4 regions of the Trichocoleus sp. FACHB-591 genome follow, and region 4 is predicted to be linked to each of the others. Evidence: predicted binding sites of a transcription regulator. Region 4 holds the regulator's gene; each other region holds the start of a gene.

Region 1 (4,557 bases), on a different contig from region 4:
CAGAAGAGTCTGGCTGATTCAACATGATGCTCTAAACGGGCGTAATAACCTGGCTGTTCATCTATCCAAGGTAACTAAAGCATAACTTTATTTGTTATCAGGCTCAGCCATTTGTGGGGTAGGTCAAAAAAATTGTTTTAACGACCTTGGGTAAGAGTTGCAAAGTGATGAATTGCCTACAGAGCGATCGCTCTAATCCAGCCTATTTCTCTATTCTGCAACCCTAATTGCTATCCTTAACCTCGCCTATACCCTTAGTTGCTCCTCAGATTTTAATCCATGCAGATCATCCATTTGGATGAAAGGTGAAATCTGATGAAAATCTGGCAGACGAACTCAGAATTAAATGTCTAGAATTAATATTACGCCCTCTAATTACTTGAGTAGAGGGGATGAAGGACGGGCACTCTAGTCTGTAATTACCAAGCTAAATTCAACATGACTCTCTGAATCTAGTGTGAGAGTTAACGGCACTATCTAGAGCTTTTCGAGAATATGCATCTACTCTCCTTTAAGTCATGCCAAGCTCACTGTTCTAGAAACTAGCCGCGAGTTTAGGCACCACAGGCTTACACCAACTAAGGGCAAATAGATAGCAACAGAGGACTAATCAGATGGGTTGGCACTCTTGCGCTATTGCTGTTGTCTAAGACTGTAACGTCAACACCCTAGCTTTAAAGTGGATTGATTAATTATGGGTTTAACCATGCGATTTGAAGATATCTACCAGTTTTTCCAAGATCCCCCACCGATCTATCTCAATAAAGAACTCGCCGTTTGTTACGTCCTGTCAGTATTGCAGCGAGGGGATTCTTACGGAACCGAGTTGATTCAACTTTTAGAGAACGAGTATCGCACCTACCGTCTCTCAGATACAGTCCTTTATAGCGCTCTAAAATTTCTGGAGGATGAAGGAGCCATCCAGGGTTATTGGCGCAAGGTAGAAGGACGCGGACGGCCACGCCGGATGTATCAAATTCGTCCAGAGTGGTCTGAGCGGGCTCAAGAATTATCTCGTCTCTGGCAAGGATATGCAACTGGCAACTTGCCACCCGGTGACAACAACTAAGCTTGGTGGGCCGTAGTTCCTAGAATCTGTCGTAAGGCTGCGATCGCGCTAGTCCCAAACAGAGCTAAGGTTGTGCGGTCTCACCTACTACCAACTAGAAGCAGATTAAAACCTTTCTATACTTATGTAAAGTATAGGGATATCGTTTGTTGTTCCTACCCCATCTTTATGAACGCTGCCATTCTGCCATCTATATTCGTGATGACCTTACTGATGGTGGTGGGTCTCATGTTTTTCATTCGAGCTTCCGTCAAAGACAGAACGCGAGCAGTACAACTGATTGCAGAACAGGCAGAGGAATCGTTACTCAACCGAGTGCAACAATACTTTGACCAACGTGCCTACAAAGTTGCAGCTCTCGATCCAGCCCAAAACCAAGTAACATTTCAAGGTGTAGTACGGCCTAGCTGGTTTTTGGCCGTCTTTTTAACGATATTGGCTGCTGCAGGCATTTTGTGCTTGGCTCTAGTACTGTCAATGCTTTTGCCTGGATTGACCCAGATTTTGCTAGGGACTGTGCTTATGGCACCTCTAGCAGGCTTCTTTTACTGGCAAAAAGCGAAACGTCCAGAACAAGTTTCCCTCAAGATTGAACCCCTTGAATCAGAAGAGTCTCAATCTTGGAGCCGCGTTACAGTCACAGCTCATCGAGATGAGTTGGCTGAATTGCAGCGAGCCCTTAACTTAAGAGCTTGTGACTAATTTGCTTCTCCTGCCCTACCATCTAGAGAAAGCTTGAGGGCTAAATCAAATGACCCCATTCAAACGTTGTGGTTTGAGTGGGGTCCTTGTTTATATCAGTCCAACTGATTTCCCGTGTCAGCAAAGTATTAAATGTTCCCAACAGACTCATTTGCAAGCTCGACCAATTGAGCTTTAGTGACTGGTGACAGCCACAGGTGCATCTTCTGTATCACCAATCAATACTCTCAAACTGGGAAACAAGAAATGGTTCTCTTCGACATACTGCGCACTGAAGAGCCCTTTTTCAGCCCAGAAGTACCGGTCCGTGGTATGCTCGTTCCGCCTTACAAGTAGCAAAGCTGGGGGAAGAATAGCTTGTGCTTGAATGAATTTTCGAGCAGCTGTAACTGGTTTTTCTTCGCCACTTTCAATGCTAAACTGAGGCACTAACTCCAGAATCCTGCGCCCTTCTAGGCGACGACGACTTTTGCGCTTGCGTCTCCTGGCCAATCTCGATACCTCCTCTTTCTGCCGACAGGTGTAGTGATAGTTACAAAACCGTCGCAAGTATATCGGCTTGAGTTCAAAATTTCAACTTCTTTTAAGTCGTTGATACAAAACTCTACAACTGGCTTCAACAAAGACTAGATAGACCTTTTGAAAGGTCCTATCAGCCGGATGAACGCCTAATAATCTTAATAAGACTTTGAAATTCTTTATATTAAAAACACAAAACCAGACTAGAAACTCATAAAGAGCCGATAGATAGATGTATATGGTGGCAAAACATGCTCTACAACGGAGCGTTAGTTCAGGGAATGTAGAAGGGTTTGTTTTGAGGTAAACCATCTGCGACTGTCTGCATGCTGATACCTACTAGCTCAGAATTTGTGGCGCTTTGTCGCGCTCAGGTAGAGCTCTTGACCCAGGGGTTAGGAGCCTCTCTCAGCGTGGTTTACCTGACCGAAGAAATGGCGGATGGCACTGAGGCCAAGCTAATTCCAGTAGTGGCTTATCCTGAGAGCGCTGCTGCTTGGGATGATGAGCACTTTTTATTGCCTGCCGCAGAAGCAACACTGCCGCGCTTGCTAGCGGCAGATGCTAGCCCTGCTACGTCTACTCAGTCTGCTTTGAGCCCACCGTTCTTGGCAGAGGATGAAGTTGGCCCCAATCCAGAGCAATTCCATAACGAGGCTTTACAGCACCAACGCCAAGTTGTATTGCCTTTGATGCATGAGGGCATGGTGATGGGACTGCTCGTGACCGAGCGAGACGATCGCGCTTGGAGTGAACAAGAGCGATCGCAAATTGAACAAGTGGCCCATACCTTAGCGTTGGGCTGTGTCTTAGACCAACGTAGTCAATGGCTAGAACGGGAACAGCATCAACAGCGACGGCTCCAGGCTCAGCAATATAATCTGTTCGACACCTTGTTACATCAGTTTCGCAATCCCTTAACGGCGATGCGAACCTTTGGCAAGCTCTTGCTGCGACGCCTTGGCACTGGAGACCCAAACCGGGATGTGGCCAGTAGTATTGTGCGGGAGAGCGATCGCTTACAGGAGTTGTTACAACAGTTCGATCAAGCCATTGATTTGGGTAGAGCTGATTCAACGCCTTTAACACTCGCTCCTGCTCAGACAGATAGTTCTACACCACCCAATAGCGCTGTGCCTGCCAGTTCGCAGTTTGAGTCGTCGGTTGACTTTGCCATTGACCGCTCTGAGTCAAGTGTCAATCGGGCGAGTAGTATTCGATCTGGGCCTTCTGTGCCTTTACTGCCCGCGGCTGGATTTCTGACAGGTGCCAATCTCAAGCTAGAGCCCTGCGCGATCGCTAGTATCCTAGAGCCTTTGGTTGCTTCGGCTAGCGCGATCGCCCAAGAACGAGAACTAGTATTGTATACCCATATTCCATCTGACTTGCCTTGGGTGAAAGCCAATGCCAAGGCGCTCCGAGAAGTATTAAGCAACCTGTTGGACAATGCCCTGAAATATACACCCGCGCAAGGGCAAGTCTATGTGGAAGTCAGTACAGGCTGGTCTGTGCCCCTACCCCGCAGCCATGCTGACTGGTTAGGCATTGCTATCTGGGATACAGGACCAGGGATTCCTCCTCAAGATCTAGCGCATTTGTTTGAGCGGCACTACCGGGGGGTACAAGCCCAGACTGGGATTCCGGGGACTGGGTTGGGCTTAGCGATCGCCCATGATTTGGTGCAGCAAATGCAAGGCGAGATTCAAGTGTTTAGCCCCGCGCAGCAAAGCAGCATTGTGCATTTTGTGCGGCCTCTCCCCCTTGCGGTAGGACCAGGAACCGCTTTTGTCGTTTGGTTACCGCTAGCTTCAACGGCCAAAGCCGCCTAAAAAAGCCCTCAAACAAAAAGCTGCTAAACAAAAACGATCGCAACTACGAAGGTCACGATCGCTGTTTGGTTGAGTGGGAAGTTGCGTATCTAAATTGGAGTGCTTAAGTCAAACTGAAATGTTTGCAGTTTAACTATGGCGCTTATGCCGCTAATTGAGCTTACTGATTGGTAGAACCGGTGGGGAGAACCAAATCAGAGTTCAGCGTTAGATTCAGGTCTTGGTCGGGATCAACTCGAATCAAGGTAACGCGATCGCGGCCTAGGAAGAGTCCGATCAGACCACCGATGCCAGCACCACCCAACACTTCTTCCGTGGCGATCGCTCGGTCTCCAGTCACAGCAGCCACCGCTGCGGCAGCAGCAGCACCCAAAGCGGCATCCTTGACGATGGTGCCCGCACTAGCGCCCTTACGCACCTCTTCAGTCGTGGTGATTA
Region 2 (4,557 bases), on a different contig from region 4:
TGAATTAAAGAAATTGCCCCACCGCCCGATCGCCTGCCCCAAAATCAACGAGGGTGCCACCAGATCCGCTAGCTGCCAAAACGAAACTCGTTTGATTCTGGCGAAAATCAAGCTAGCTACCAATCCACCTAAAATAGCGCCATGAATTGCGATGCCCCCTTTCCAAATGGCAATAATATCTTCTGGGCGTTGAGCATATTCTTGCCACTGAAACAGCACGTAATACAGCCGAGCAGAGGGGATAGCAGCGACAACTAACCAAATAATTAGGTCGCCAATCAAATCGGGATCAACTCGGCGACGCGTCGCCAAAGCTTGGGACAAGCTGACCCCAATTAGCACAGCCGAGGCAATTAAGAGGCCATACCAACGAATAGTGAGAGGTCCCAACTCAACTAATATGGGGCCTGGAGACTTGAACTCAAAGGCCATAAGCCCATAGCAGCCACTCCAGAGATGGGACAAAATCGGCAGATCCAACGGCATGAGACTTTAGGATTCAGCTACAAACTTGATTTTATCCGTCCGAGTGCAGAATCCAAGCTAGACTGCGATTTCTCCAGCTTGGAATTCTGACTACCAAGAAGCCTGAATTAAAAGCGCTGTCCAAGGCTGCACGGGCCAATTGAGCTAGAATGAAAATCCCTAGGCCAGCTAATTCACCTACATGGCAGCGGAAGAATGTAGGTGCGTGAGTTAGCACCGAGAGGCCAAAGTTCTACAATCAAAAGTTTGTCAGAATCGCAACTGCAATTGTTGACAACGCTAGTTGCTCCTGGAATTGAGAAAACGCATGGATAGAATTTACTCCGATCAACCTGTGGCACAGGCTATCACTGCTGGTCAATCAGGAACTGCGGCTCCGATGCCATCTGTAGTAGTTTTACCTCCCCTGCTAGGTGCTTCCGTGGCGGAGCTAACGGAGTGGGTGAAACAACAGCAACAGCCTGCTTATCGAGGGCAGCAGTTACACCAGTGGATTTACCAAAAAGGTGTGCGATCGCTGGATGAAATTTCAGTTTTCTCCAAGCAGTGGCGTTCCACGGTTGCTGATGTGCCTATAGGGCGCTCAACATTGCACTATCGAGCCGCTGCCCCAGATGGCACTGTGAAGTTTTTACTCCGGCTAGCTGATGGTCAGATTATTGAGACTGTAGGCATTCCCACGGAAAAGCGCCTGACTGTTTGTGTGTCTTCTCAGGTTGGCTGTCCGATGGGTTGCGACTTCTGCGCTACAGGTAAAGGTGGTTTCCTCCGCAATCTGGAGCGACATGAAATTGTTGATCAAGTTTTGACAGTTCAAGAAGACTTTCAACAGCGAGTCAGCAACATTGTGTTCATGGGCATGGGCGAACCTTTGCTCAATGTAGACAATGTCCTGGGTGCGGTGCGATCGCTGAACGAGGATGTGGGCATTGGAAAACGCGCCATGACTATTTCGACCGTAGGCATTCCGGGTCGCATTCGTCGTTTAGCCGCATACCAGCTACAGACCACTTTGGCTGTGAGCTTGCATGCTTCTAGTCAAGCAGTCAGAGAGCAGCTAATTCCGAGTGCGAGACAGTATCCTCTGCAAGACTTACTGGCTGAGTGCCGCGAGTATGTGCAGCTAACCGGGCGCCGGGTGACGTTTGAATACATCTTGTTGGGTGGTTTAAATGACTGCCCAGAGCATGCAGTAGAATTGGCGGAACATCTGCGGGGGTTCCAGAGCCACGTTAACTTAATTCCTTACAATCCAATTAGTGAAGTAGATTATCAACGCCCCAGCCCACAGCGGATTCAAGCTTTTCTGAATGGCTTGAAGCAGCATCACATTGCTGCGAGTGTGCGGCGATCGCGGGGTTTGGAAGCAGATGCCGCTTGCGGTCAATTGCGGGCAAAAAAAGTAGGAGCGATCGCTTAAGATCACTCCTACCGTGCTGCTGCGATTGTGGTGCGGCAATCGCAAGTGCAAATCTAATGACGGGCGTAGATGCCAGGAGCATACGCTTCGATTACTTTGCCTGTGATTGTGCAAGTAATCATTAAATAATCACAAGTTTGGCATTGGGTTCGAGTCAAATGATCATCTGAAAGATGATGACGTTCGGCATGACTACCACAATTAGGGCAACGAACAACTTGTAAGGTTTCTAGAACACGCATTTTAATACTCTCGCAGCTAGCTCAACAATTAGGAGGGATTAAGGGCAAGGTTCACGAATTAAATTCGTAATTCTAAGATTTTCGAAACAAAATGTATCGAAGCTTACTAAATTAGTCTGAGATTAAAAGTGCAGAAGTCATCGTCTCCTGACTCTTCTATTATGTTGGCATTTATGCAGATCGGCAATCAAGCTTTAGTTAGATTTTAGATTTCAGAGGTTGGGGATCGCCTACAGAGAGAGCGATCCCCGCAATACTGCTATTAGCTAAAAGCGCTGTTGATTTGGGACTGCTCGATACTAACTTCTTCGATGATTACAGAGTTCTCTAAACAATTCTGCAAATTTTTTATGAGATTTTACTTATGTTTATGAACTTTCTTAATGAGTTTACTGAGCGTTAGATAATATTTTATTGGAGAAAAACAGAAGCAATTGTTACTAAAAATACAAAATATTTCCTGGTTAAACTCCTCCACGTTCCGTCATAATTCAAGCAGCATAATGCATTGAGCTTTTATAAGTCTTTTGGTGTCGTCTACGCAGAGCAAAGCTGTTCCTCAATCTTGCTGCCAAGGGCAGTAAAACTACAAACTGCATTGCCAGGAAGATTCAAGCATTTTGTCATGATTTCTTGCTATAGAAAATGAACACAAGTTTTCTGGGTCAGCACAAATGTTTAACCTCTAAATCGCAAGATTTGGAGGCAAACTCAAAAGGATATATCGAGGCTGACTTTATCTAACCCTTCAAAGCGATCGCGTCAAATAAAGCTATTACCAATCATTAAAACTAAATTAAGAAAATGGTTCTTCCTTAAGAAGGATTTAGGCAACGATTAGCAATTTGGCTACGTAGTGACAACTGAGCAGAGCTAGACCTTACTCTACTTCGGTGAGGTTTATTTAACCCGTCTTGATAGAAAACTAGGACTGCGGATGAAAGTAGTCGTAGATTTTCTGAGCTATCTGAGGGCCAATCCCAGAAACATTTGTGAGTTGTTCCGGGGTCGCTTCCCGAATGTAGTCAACTGAGCGAAAAGCAGCTAACAGTTCTTTTTGGCGATGATGCCCTAGCCCAGGAATATCTTCTAAGCAAGAGCGGCGCATGCGATCGCTGCGTTGCTGGCGATGGAAACTAACGGCAAAGCGGTGAGCCTCATCACGAAGACGACGCAACAGTTGCACTCCGGGTTGTTCTGCTTCTGTGGTTAAAGGCAAGGACTCCCCTGGCAAAAAGATTTCTTCTCGCTTTTTCGCTAAACTGACCACGCGCAACTCTTCTAATAAATTCAGCTCCCGCAGTACGCTCACTACAGCCGAGAGTTGGCCTTTGCCGCCATCAATCATGACTAAATCGGGCCAATCTGGGTTGCCCACCCTTGGCAACTGCGGATCAGCGGCATATTTACGAAACCGCCGCCGAATTACTTCTGCCATGCTGGCAAAGTCATCCGAGTGCCCTGTGGTCACAGTAGGGTTCTTGATTTTGTAGTGCCGATAGTGCTGTTTGGCAGGTATACCGTCTACAAACACGACCTGAGAAGCGACAGCGTCGGAACCTTGAATATGCGAAATGTCATAACCTTCAATCCGTCGCGGCATGTCAGGCAGATCTAACACTTCGGCTAGGTCTAACATCGCTTGAGCATTGCGATCGGCAAAGCGCTGAGTTCGGGCTAACTCATACTCCGCGTTGCGCTCTACCATTTCAACTAGCTCAGCTTTGGTTTGCCGTTGCGGCGCGACAATCGTAACTTTGCGTCCTTTGCGATCGCTTAGGAACTCAGCCAGCATGTCGCTCTCTGGCAGTTCGTGCTGTACCAGAATTTCTGCAGGAATCTCAACTGCGTCTACTGTTTGGTAATGCTCCTCCAACACTCGCTCTAGAATCGCACCTGGTTCTCCCGATTGAGCATCGGCGACAAAGCCTAATCGTCCTACTAATCTGCCAGCGCGAATTTGAAACAGTTGAATGCAGGCATGCTGCTCATCTGCGGCCAACGCGATCGCATCACGAGAAATGGTGTCATCGGGTAAAGCTACTTTCTGCTCTGCACCCAAAGACTTCAAGCCATTAATCTGATCTCTGAGGCGAGCCGCCTGCTCGAAGTTCAAAGCCTCGGCAGCTTGATCCATTTGCACCATTAAGGTGTCAACCAGTTCCCCGGTACGCCCTTGAAAGACCATCGCGACTTTCTGTACAATTTTGCGATAGTCTTCGCCCGAAATCATTTGCTGACAAACGCCTGGGCAACGACCAATATCGAAATTAAGGCAGGGACGATCCTTAAACAGAGGTTGGGGACGCTGCCGCAAGGGAAAGATCCGCTTCACGATGTGCAAGGTGCTGCGGAGCAAATGAGTATCGACGTAGGGACCGTAAAACCGATCTCTTTCATTACCCAACC
Region 3 (4,557 bases), on a different contig from region 4:
AGAAAGCGGCGATCGCGTCTTGCACTCTTGCCCAGAGACCTTGATCGGCATCTTGACCTGTCATTTCCCGGACACCAACTTGTTCTAGCAAGCCCTTGAGCTGTTCTTGGTGCGCTCGGCCTTCAAAGTTAACCGTATTCAAAGGGCCAATGGCTAATTCGATGTCTGCGCCTACCTTTTGAGCCGCCTTATGGATCACGATGCCGCTCATTACTTGATTGTGCTTCATCAGTTCGTGGTGCATGAGTTTCTGGTAGAACGTCAACTCATTGCCTGACATCATCTGCTCAAACTGAGGAATAACAACTTTGGTTGCAGCACTAGGTTCGGATTGAATGCCGTATTGCACGATGACGGTGTCGATAATGTCGATGTTTTTCTGATCGTCGGCCAGCATGTTCTGTAGCCGTTCCCGCACGTCTTGGTAAGGGCAAGCTTCAATTAGCTTTTGATCGTTAGAGAGAATGAAAGCCTGAAGTGCTCTCAGGTCTGCCAATCTCTCTGCGATCGCGAGCCGCTTTGTATCATCTAGGGTTGTAACCATGTTGTGTCTCTTGTTATGTCTCTTATAGGAAAGTTAAGTTGATGAATGTTTTGTTCTTGCGACCCAATCCTTATGGGAAAAGCATTAAAGAGCAGCAAGCCAGCCATACACTGGATTATGTTTCAAGTAAAAAGGCTTGAATACCTTGATTCCGCTCAGGTTGCAGGTATCATCCACCTAACTCAGGTTAGATGTTTCAGTGAGTCTGCCAAAAGCTGTAGGGAAATATAGGTTTAATAATCGCTCCTAACCCGAAATAGGCAGCCCTTCCGTAACTTGAGATACAGAGTCAGGAAACAATCTAGTCCTCAATAGATTAGGGACTGGAGTGATATACCAATGCCTGATCCGTTGATAGAGCGCCTTGATGCAACTCGGATTCTGTTTGATTTGCAACAGGGCAATGAAATTGCTCAAGGCTTTTCTGGTTGCTTAGAACCAGAGGAAATAGCCCAGCGGGTTGCGAATGGCTTGGTAGAGAAGTTTGACTGTGCCTTGGCGCGGATCTGGCTGCTAGAACCAGAGCAAACTACTTTAAAGCTGGTTGCTTCTTCAGGCATGTATACGCATCTCAATGGTACCTTCGGGCGAGTTCGGATGGGGGCTTACAAGGTGGGCAAAATTGCTCAAAATCGAGTTTCCTTTTTGAGCAATCATCTTGCGGCAGAAACTTGGGTAGGAAATCGCGAATGGGCGATCGCTAACAACATTCGAGGATTTGCAGGATATCCCTTAGTGATTCAAGATAAAGTCATCGGCGTGCTGGCTACCTTTAGCCATCAAGCAATGGAGACAGAGTTTCTAGAGGTTTTACAAACCCTTTGCACGGTTACTGCGATCGCCTTAGACACAGCTATACAATATCAGCATGAAAAGCAGATTTGGCAAAACTCGATGCAGTCGATGGCCCAGCCTGCGGTTCAGAGTCTTAAATTCAACTATATCTCTCTTTCTGATCAATTAGTCAGTCTGCTAAGTGATACCCGCTTAACTTTGGTAGGCACAGAGCGACCTCTCCCTCTGCCAGTAGCTTATGTCTTCTTGCAAGCAGCCGAAACTTTGTACCAATTTACCTGTCACTATTGTCGGCTGATTTATACAGCAGAGTCTGTAGCATTAGAGGCCATGATTCCGGCAACTCATTTTCCCGACCTCGATCCACAAAATGGCTTGCCGTCGTCTCTAAATAAACTGTTTTTCACTGTTACCTGTTTAGGGGGAGTGCTGCAAACCCAAGCCACCAGTAATCAACGGGCCATGCAGTTTTTGCTCAAAGTACCCGATTGGCGCGATCGCGGTGGTCATCAATTGCGAATTCAATGCCACTCATCAGTTCTACAACTAGCCTTTACACACCTAGCTTTTTCAGCAGGTCTACCCGTTTGCCGTGAAACAACCAAAGAAGCAGACAAAAATATACCTTTATTAACCGATGATGCTACACAAATTCAGACAGCAAAATGGGTGCTGTGGGTGCAACAGGGAAGTCAAATTGTACCGAAGGGGATTCGAGGCAAAGTTGATTTGTCTACCAGCCCAGAGGCATTAAGACAGGCAGTAGAAGCGTTGTCACAGGGTAAATCGTGGGGTATCGACCCAGATTTGGAAAAACAGCAACCTCTGTCTGAGCGAGAGTTGGAGATTCTGGCTTTGTTGACTCAGGGGCATCGCGATCGCGATATTGCCGATCATCTAATCATTAGCGAAAGTACCGTTAAGTTTCACATGAATAATGTCTTGGCGAAATTGCAGGCGCGGACTCGTTACCAAGCGATTTATGAGGCGATCGCTAAGGGATGGCTGGCTAAATAAATCTGAGGAAATGATGCGATCGCTTCTCCTATCCTTATTGCTAGATCTCCGGCTTCCGTAGTGAGAGATACAAAGACTTGCGAAATCAGGACTTAATCTGGCAACACATTCCAGCCAGACAAAAGCCAGCTTATGAACAATCACTATTCAGTCATTATTGTGGGTGGAGGTCAGGCAGGGCTCTCCATGAGCTATTGCTTGAAGGAGAGAGGCATCGATCACATTGTTTTTGAGAAAAACAAAATTGGCTATGCTTGGCGCACTAAACGCTGGGACTCCTTTTGTTTAGTCACACCCAATTGGCAATGTAAGCTCCCAGGCTATGCCTATCCAGGCGATGACCCTCACGGTTTCATGCAGAAAGACGAAATTGTGCAATATATCGAGGCTTATGCTGCCTCTTTCGATCCTCCTATTCAGCAAGGGGTTGAGGTATTCAAGCTGAGTCAGAACGTAACTCAGAACTTCTTTGAGGTGACAACTTCCATCGGAGAATACACGGCTGACCAGGTAGTCGTGGCATCTGGCAGCTACCATCTCCCTAAGGTGCCAAAGATTGCTGAACGGCTCCCTAAAAACATTACGCAACTCCATGCCTCAGAATACAAAAATTCCCAGTCTTTACCGCCTGGAGCCGTGTTGATCGTAGGTACAGGGCAATCAGGATGCCAAATTGCTGAAGATCTCCACTTGGCTGGTAGACAAGTACATCTCTGTGTGGGGAGTGCACCGCGATCGCCCCGACGCTACCGAGGCAAAGATGTGGTCGATTGGCTAGATCAGATGGGATATTACGATTTATCGATTGAAGAACATCCCCAAAAAGAAAAAGTGAGAGCCAAAGCCAACCACTATGTTACAGGTCGAGATGGAGGGAGAGAGATTGACTTACGACAATTTGCTCTAGAAGGGATGCAACTCTATGGCAGGCTGAAGGATATTAGCGATCGCCAGTTAGAATTCTGGGATAACTTGCAACAAAATTTGGATCAAGCCGATGCGGTGGCGGAAAGCATCAAGAAAACCATTGATGGATTCATTGAGAAAAACCAGATTGAGGCTCCGACAGAACCTGCTTACCATCCAGTTTGGCAGCCTGAGCAGTCGATCCTCAGCCTGGACTATGCTCAAGCCAATATTAGTACAGTGATTTGGTGTACTGGGTATCAGTCTGATTTTAGTTGGGTAGAGGTGCCTGTCTTTGATGGCAAGGGATATCCAGGTCATGAACGCGGTGTAACCGGAGTCTGGGGGCTCTATTTTCTAGGGCTTCCCTGGCTCTATACCTGGGGGTCAGGCCGCTTTTCTGGGATTGCCCGTGACGCCAGTTATCTAGCTGATTACATCGTCGCCAGGAAGAAGGTGTCATACCCCAATGACTGGAGTGTGGTCAATGAATTTTTGCTGGGTTCGTAGTCCAGAGACGCATTGTTAGCGACCTAGCGAAATCGATAGGTACTTAGGTGAGTTTGGTACTAATTTTCAGCGTTTTGACCTGAGAAATAGACTGAGTGCTCGCCCTCCCTAGCCTTATTGATAGAGTTAAACCTTTCGTAGTGAGGGATACAAAGATCTCCTCAGCTAGCCCTTAATCTGGCAACACTATTCAAGGAAAAAGAGATGCCTGAAGTAACTACTCCTGCTCATCAAGTTGGTGATTTCTTTGTTGATTACGAAGAGAAAGTCTTTCCCGATGTCAAAGCTGAGCCTGGTGAGAAAGCATTAGTCACGTTCCACACCGTTGCATTTGAAGGATCGATCGGTTTTGTTAATTTATTGCAAGCTACGCGCCTACTGCGTAAAGGATTTGAGACTTCTGTCTTGCTGTATGGCCCTGGCGTAACTTTGGGAGTACAGCGGGGATTTCCTAAGTTAGGAGATGCAGCTTTCCCTGGACATCAAAACTTTAATGACCAAATCAGCAAGTTTATGGCAGAGGGTGGCAAAGTTTATGCCTGTCGCTTTGCTCTACAAGCTTTGTATGGGCATGGTGAACCTTCCCTGATTCCTGGTATCCGTCCCATCAATCCTTTGGACGTCCTGGATCTAGTGCTCCTGCATCGCAAAGATGGAGCCTTAATTTTAGATACTTGGACCTTGTAAGCAATGAATGATTCTCATACCATTCGAGCCGCAGCCGTACAGCTTAGCCCAGTTTTATTTAGTCGGGATGGCACCACAGAGAAGGTGTTGCAGGCGAT
Region 4 (4,557 bases):
GCTGCCGTTACAAATCGTCAGGACTGACGAAGGGACTGGGAGAGGAATCTGACGGCTTGGAATTGGGGGCCTTTCCAGGGTAAGGGTCTGAATGTTGAAACTCAAAATTAGCGTCCTCTTGAGTCACGCTGTTGTTTGGATTGTTTGGATTAGGAGTGGCATTGTTGGGTTGAGGAGATGGACTGCTGTTGGGTATAGGACGATTGGGTTGAGGAATGTCCCGACTAGTGCTCAGCACCACTTGGCCATTCTGAATCGCTAACAACTCCACCTTCAGCGGACCTGCTGTGTAGATCACACCCGTGGTTACAACCTTTAAATCCAGCGGCTGGCGATACTGCTTCAACTGCTCGGCAAAGCTCAAAATTGCCGTGACGCTAGGACCATTCGCAGCGATCTGCACTCCTTCCGTGAGTACTCCCGCGCCTCTGGCTCGAAACTCCGTGGCGGCTAGCAACAGTTCGATCCGCTTTTGAATGTCGGCTTCAGTTAGGGTAGATGGATCAACTGAAGCGGCAGCAATGACATCACCAGACAGAAATGCCACTTGGTTGAGCGTAGCGCTCGCCACCACCTGAACGCTCTTTTCTCCTAGCACATAGTTACCCGCTGAGAGAATTCTAATGACGTAATCGCGACCATCTTCAATTTGGTCAACCAGTTGTTCTACTTCCGGTCTGGTGATTTGAATAATCTGCTCGCTGACTTGACCAGTACCAGGACGGGTCAACTTGATAGCGTTACGATTTGCTTCTCGCAGTAACTGGTCTATTGCTTGCTGAGCGCCTGTGGGAGAAACGATCCGCACGATGCCTGCTGACAACACTTGTCCTCGGAAGAGAGCGACGTTGCCTTGGCGTAAGGTTTCATACTGCGCTTGATAGTACTGGTAGTACCGCTGCAAGGTTTGGACAGCTTTCTCTAGATTGGCCTGTTGAACCTCTAAATCTTTAGTTTCTTTAATCAAGTTTTGGCGCTCGCTATCCAGTCGGTCGATCTCGGAGCGGAGTCCCGTTGCTTGCTGAGAAACAGTGCTTAGTTGCGTTTGAGTTCGGTTTAGTTCTGCTTCGGTGCGGTCTTTGGCATCTTCAATCCGATCCTTTTCTGCTTCCGCGCGGCTCAGTTGGCTCTGAGTTTGATCGAGCTGAGCTTCGGTTCGGGCTCTTTCAGCCTCGACTCGGCCTAGCTGGGTTTGGGTACGATTTAGCTGTGCTTCTGTCGTCGCTTGCTTGGCGATCGCGGCCTTAAGAAACAAATTAATTCGATCCAGCCGTTGTTGGGCCGAAACTTGCTCGGCGCGAGCTTGGGTCAGCTCTTGCTCAACTTGATTTTTTTGGACCCGCGTCTTTGCTAAATCTTCTCGCGCCCTAGAGAGGTTTTTCTGAATTTTGCCCAATTCAAAAACGCCAGTCCGGAGTTGATCGCTCACAGCAAACAAAATGGCGAGTGTAGAAGCAGAAATGATGCCACCCGTGACAATCGTCACTAAGACCGCGGTTTTGCGGGGACGCAAGTTAAACAAGCTGAGGCGAGCCTTGCCTACGCGCGTGCCGATGCGATCGCCCACCGTTGCGATCACACCCCCCAACACCAAGATTGCCACAATTAAGATGTACCCGCTGGTCATCTACCCTCAGGAAGCCATTTGGCTCACACCCAACTCAGATACAGCCTATCTCATGCCCTGGAAGTTTTGTGTGCCATCACACCTGTAGGACGACAACAAGTAGACCCAGCTCGCAAAAGTGGCTGCCTTGCCTCAGCGTCAGGAGAGCATCACGGCTCTCTTTGTTTCCTCGCAGGAGTGCCATGAAGCACCTTCCTAGACCAGAGAGCTGTATTCAAGTCGCTGTAAGCGCTTGTTATTACTAGAGGTTAACCATAGCAGATCAACTGAACTGTTGACTGAGGGCGACGGGATTATGAACCGTAATTTTTTTCTTATGGATGGAAATCATCTTCTCCTGCCGCAGATCCCCGAGTAGGCGCGTGACTGTGACCCGTGTGGAACCAATCGCCTCTGCGATCGCCTGATGCGACAATTTCAAGTCAATTGTGATCCCGTCAGGGCCAGGAACGCCAAAGTCACGACAGAGGATGAGCAAGAAGCTGACCAAGCGTGATCCCATATCCCGGTGGGCCAAGGTTTCGATCATCATCTCAGTCTGCAAGATGCGCGAAGACAACCCTTGCAACATCAGCATCGACAGCTCTGGGTTATCCTTGAGGGCTTTTTCCACTTGCTCAATGGGCACCGAGAGCAATTCCGCCGGAGTGAAAGCAACTGCGTGATAAAAGCGATCAGAACGATTGCCTGTAATCAGCGAGAGAACCCCAAAGACACTATTTTCTCGCAGCAAGGCTACGGTGATTTCTTCGCCCGCTTCATAAACGCGAGACAGTTTGACCGCACCTCGGACCAAAAAGTAGACACGCTCCGCTGGATCACCGGGGAAGAAAATCGTCTTGCCTCGATCAAACGTTTCAATCACGGGAGGAAATGCTCCGCCTCCCAATTGACGAAACACAGATGCTAACGGCCTATCCTGCGTCATTACCATATCCTTTTACCTTTTCGATGCCCTTCTCCAACCTTCATGGGCCGCTCGTCTGGAGATGAACCTTACGAAGGTGAGCCAACTGTAAGCAATTGATGACTTTAGAACACTTAAACTTACTCTAGAGTCATTTTTTGTTCTATTTGATACACAATCGGCCAGCGATCGCCAATGGCTGAAGAATTTGGCTGCTGTTTCGAGGACTACAAACGAACGGATCTTAGCTGTAAGCGGTCTATTTAGACCCTATCTTACTCCCCCTAAAGACAGATATCTTGTGATAGGACTCAAGGCAGCGTATCACCCTACAAGCGACAGTCGATGTCAATATCTTTAAGCCCCCATCTTTGAGTATTCTCGTAATTGCCCTTAACGAAGAGATTGCCATGCTGGATCTGACCGGAAAAAATGCCTTAGTCACAGGCATTGCTAACAATCGCTCGATTGCTTGGGGAATTGCCCAACAACTCCATAAAGCGGGTGCCAACCTAGGGATTACCTATCTGCCCGATGAGCGGGGCAAGATGGAAAAAAAAGTAGCAGAACTGGTTGAACCGCTACAACCCAGCTTGTTTGTGCCCTGCAATGTGCAAGATGATGCTCAGATTCAGTCCACCTTTGAGACTGTGAAGGAGAAGTGGGGCAAGCTAGATATCTTGGTTCACTGTCTGGCCTTTGCCAACAAAGATGACTTATCTGGCCACTTTAGCAACACTTCGCGGCCAGGATTTACCACAGCCTTAGACATCAGCACTTATTCGTTGATTCAGCTCAGCGGTGCCGCTAAACCCCTGATGACAGAAGGCGGCAGCATTGTCACATTGACCTACTTGGGCGGGGTGCGCGTGGTGCCCAACTATAACGTTATGGGCATTGCCAAAGCGGGCTTAGAAATGAGCGTCAAATACTTGGCGGCAGAACTCGGACCCCACAATATTCGAGTCAACGGCATTTCTGCTGGCCCGATTAGAACTCTCGCTTCCTCTGCGGTTGGGGGAATTCTGGACATGATTCATCATGTGGAGGAAGTGGCACCCCTGCGTCGCACTGTGACTCAACTAGAAGTTGGCAATACAGCGGCGTTCCTATGCAGTGATTTGTCCAGCGGTATGACAGGGCAAATCCTCTATGTTGATTCTGGCTATGAGATCATGGGGATGTAGTGGTTGCCCTTGAGTGACTACAACCGTTTGGCCTGCCTGCGCAGGCTCAAAGTTTCTTACTTCCTGTTTCTACTTCTCAGTTTTTACTTCCCAGTATTGAGTAGGGCCTATGCAGACTAGCATTCATGAAGCGTCTTCCCAAGAGAACCGCACAGCCTTCGAGCAGGCCAACGGAGCATCATTAGAACCCGTATTTTCAGGACGAGTGGCCTCAGTCAGCCGCAAAACGGGTGAGACAGATGTGCATGTCACCATTAATTTGGATGGACAGGGCCGCTGTGTAGCCGCCACAGGTATTCCATTTCTCGACCACATGTTGCATCAGATTGCTTCACATGGGCTGTTTGACCTAGAGGTGCGAGCGACGGGCGACTTAGAAATTGATGACCATCACACCAACGAAGATGTGGGCATTACCCTGGGTCAAGCTCTGGCTAAAGCGTTGGGCGATCGCAAAGGCATTGTCCGGTTTGGTAACTTCCTCGCGCCCTTGGACGAAGCTCTAATTCAGGTAGCTCTAGATTTATCTGGTCGGCCTCACATTAGCTATGGCCTGCAAATCCCCACCGAACGAGTCGGCACTTACGACACGCAACTAGTACGGGAATTCTTTGTGGCAGTGGTGAATCACAGCCAGATGACGCTGCACATCCGTCAGCTAGATGGCATCAACTCACACCATATTATTGAGGCTACTTTCAAAGCCTTTGCCCGTGCTTTGCGCGTTGCTACAGAAACCGATCCCCGTCGGGCTCACACCATTCCCAGTTCCAAAGGCGTTTTGTAATCTATCCTTGCTCTGGGGATTGGGCTCGGGTGCGATTGCTCAAAAACTT

What was found. Region 4 encodes NtcA, which controls nitrogen genes in cyanobacteria. Its sites were predicted from a motif close to TTTGTANNNNNNNNTACAAA; they were not measured.
Region 1: the regulator NtcA is predicted to act here: its motif matches at 2,353-2,372, upstream of H6F90_RS22715 (DUF3155 domain-containing protein).
Region 2: the regulator NtcA is predicted to act here: its motif matches at 2,239-2,258, upstream of H6F90_RS29245 (replication restart DNA helicase PriA).
Region 3: the regulator NtcA is predicted to act here: its motif matches at 2,411-2,430, upstream of H6F90_RS15045 (MSMEG_0569 family flavin-dependent oxidoreductase).

The regions. Positions count from the first base shown of each region.
Region 1 covers NZ_JACJPA010000108.1:136,732-141,288, forward strand. The annotation lists gene H6F90_RS22700 (DUF3611 family protein) at 1-25, opposite strand, end outside; gene H6F90_RS22705 (PadR family transcriptional regulator) at 707-1,069, shown strand; gene H6F90_RS22710 (cofactor assembly of complex C subunit B) at 1,238-1,771, shown strand; gene H6F90_RS22715 (DUF3155 domain-containing protein) at 1,946-2,263, opposite strand; gene H6F90_RS30855 (GAF domain-containing sensor histidine kinase) at 2,617-4,119, shown strand; gene H6F90_RS22725 (S-layer homology domain-containing protein) at 4,280-4,557, opposite strand, start outside.
Region 2 covers NZ_JACJPA010000121.1:337,470-342,026, forward strand. The annotation lists gene lgt (prolipoprotein diacylglyceryl transferase) at 1-486, opposite strand, end outside; gene rlmN (23S rRNA (adenine(2503)-C(2))-methyltransferase RlmN) at 794-1,906, shown strand; gene H6F90_RS29245 (replication restart DNA helicase PriA) at 1,960-2,148, opposite strand; gene uvrC (excinuclease ABC subunit UvrC) at 3,074-4,557, opposite strand, start outside.
Region 3 covers NZ_JACJPA010000083.1:33,623-38,179, reverse strand. The annotation lists gene H6F90_RS15055 (hemerythrin domain-containing protein) at 1-544, opposite strand, end outside; gene H6F90_RS15050 (LuxR C-terminal-related transcriptional regulator) at 884-2,356, shown strand; gene H6F90_RS15045 (MSMEG_0569 family flavin-dependent oxidoreductase) at 2,489-3,772, shown strand; gene H6F90_RS15040 (MSMEG_0572/Sll0783 family nitrogen starvation response protein) at 3,977-4,459, shown strand; gene H6F90_RS15035 (Nit6803 family nitrilase) at 4,463-4,557, shown strand, end outside.
Region 4 covers NZ_JACJPA010000110.1:94,826-99,382, forward strand. The annotation lists gene H6F90_RS23860 (DUF3084 domain-containing protein) at 8-1,627, opposite strand; gene ntcA (global nitrogen regulator NtcA) at 1,890-2,561, opposite strand; gene fabI (enoyl-ACP reductase FabI) at 2,945-3,721, shown strand; gene hisB (imidazoleglycerol-phosphate dehydratase HisB) at 3,831-4,508, shown strand; gene H6F90_RS23880 (putative 2-dehydropantoate 2-reductase) at 4,510-4,557, opposite strand, start outside.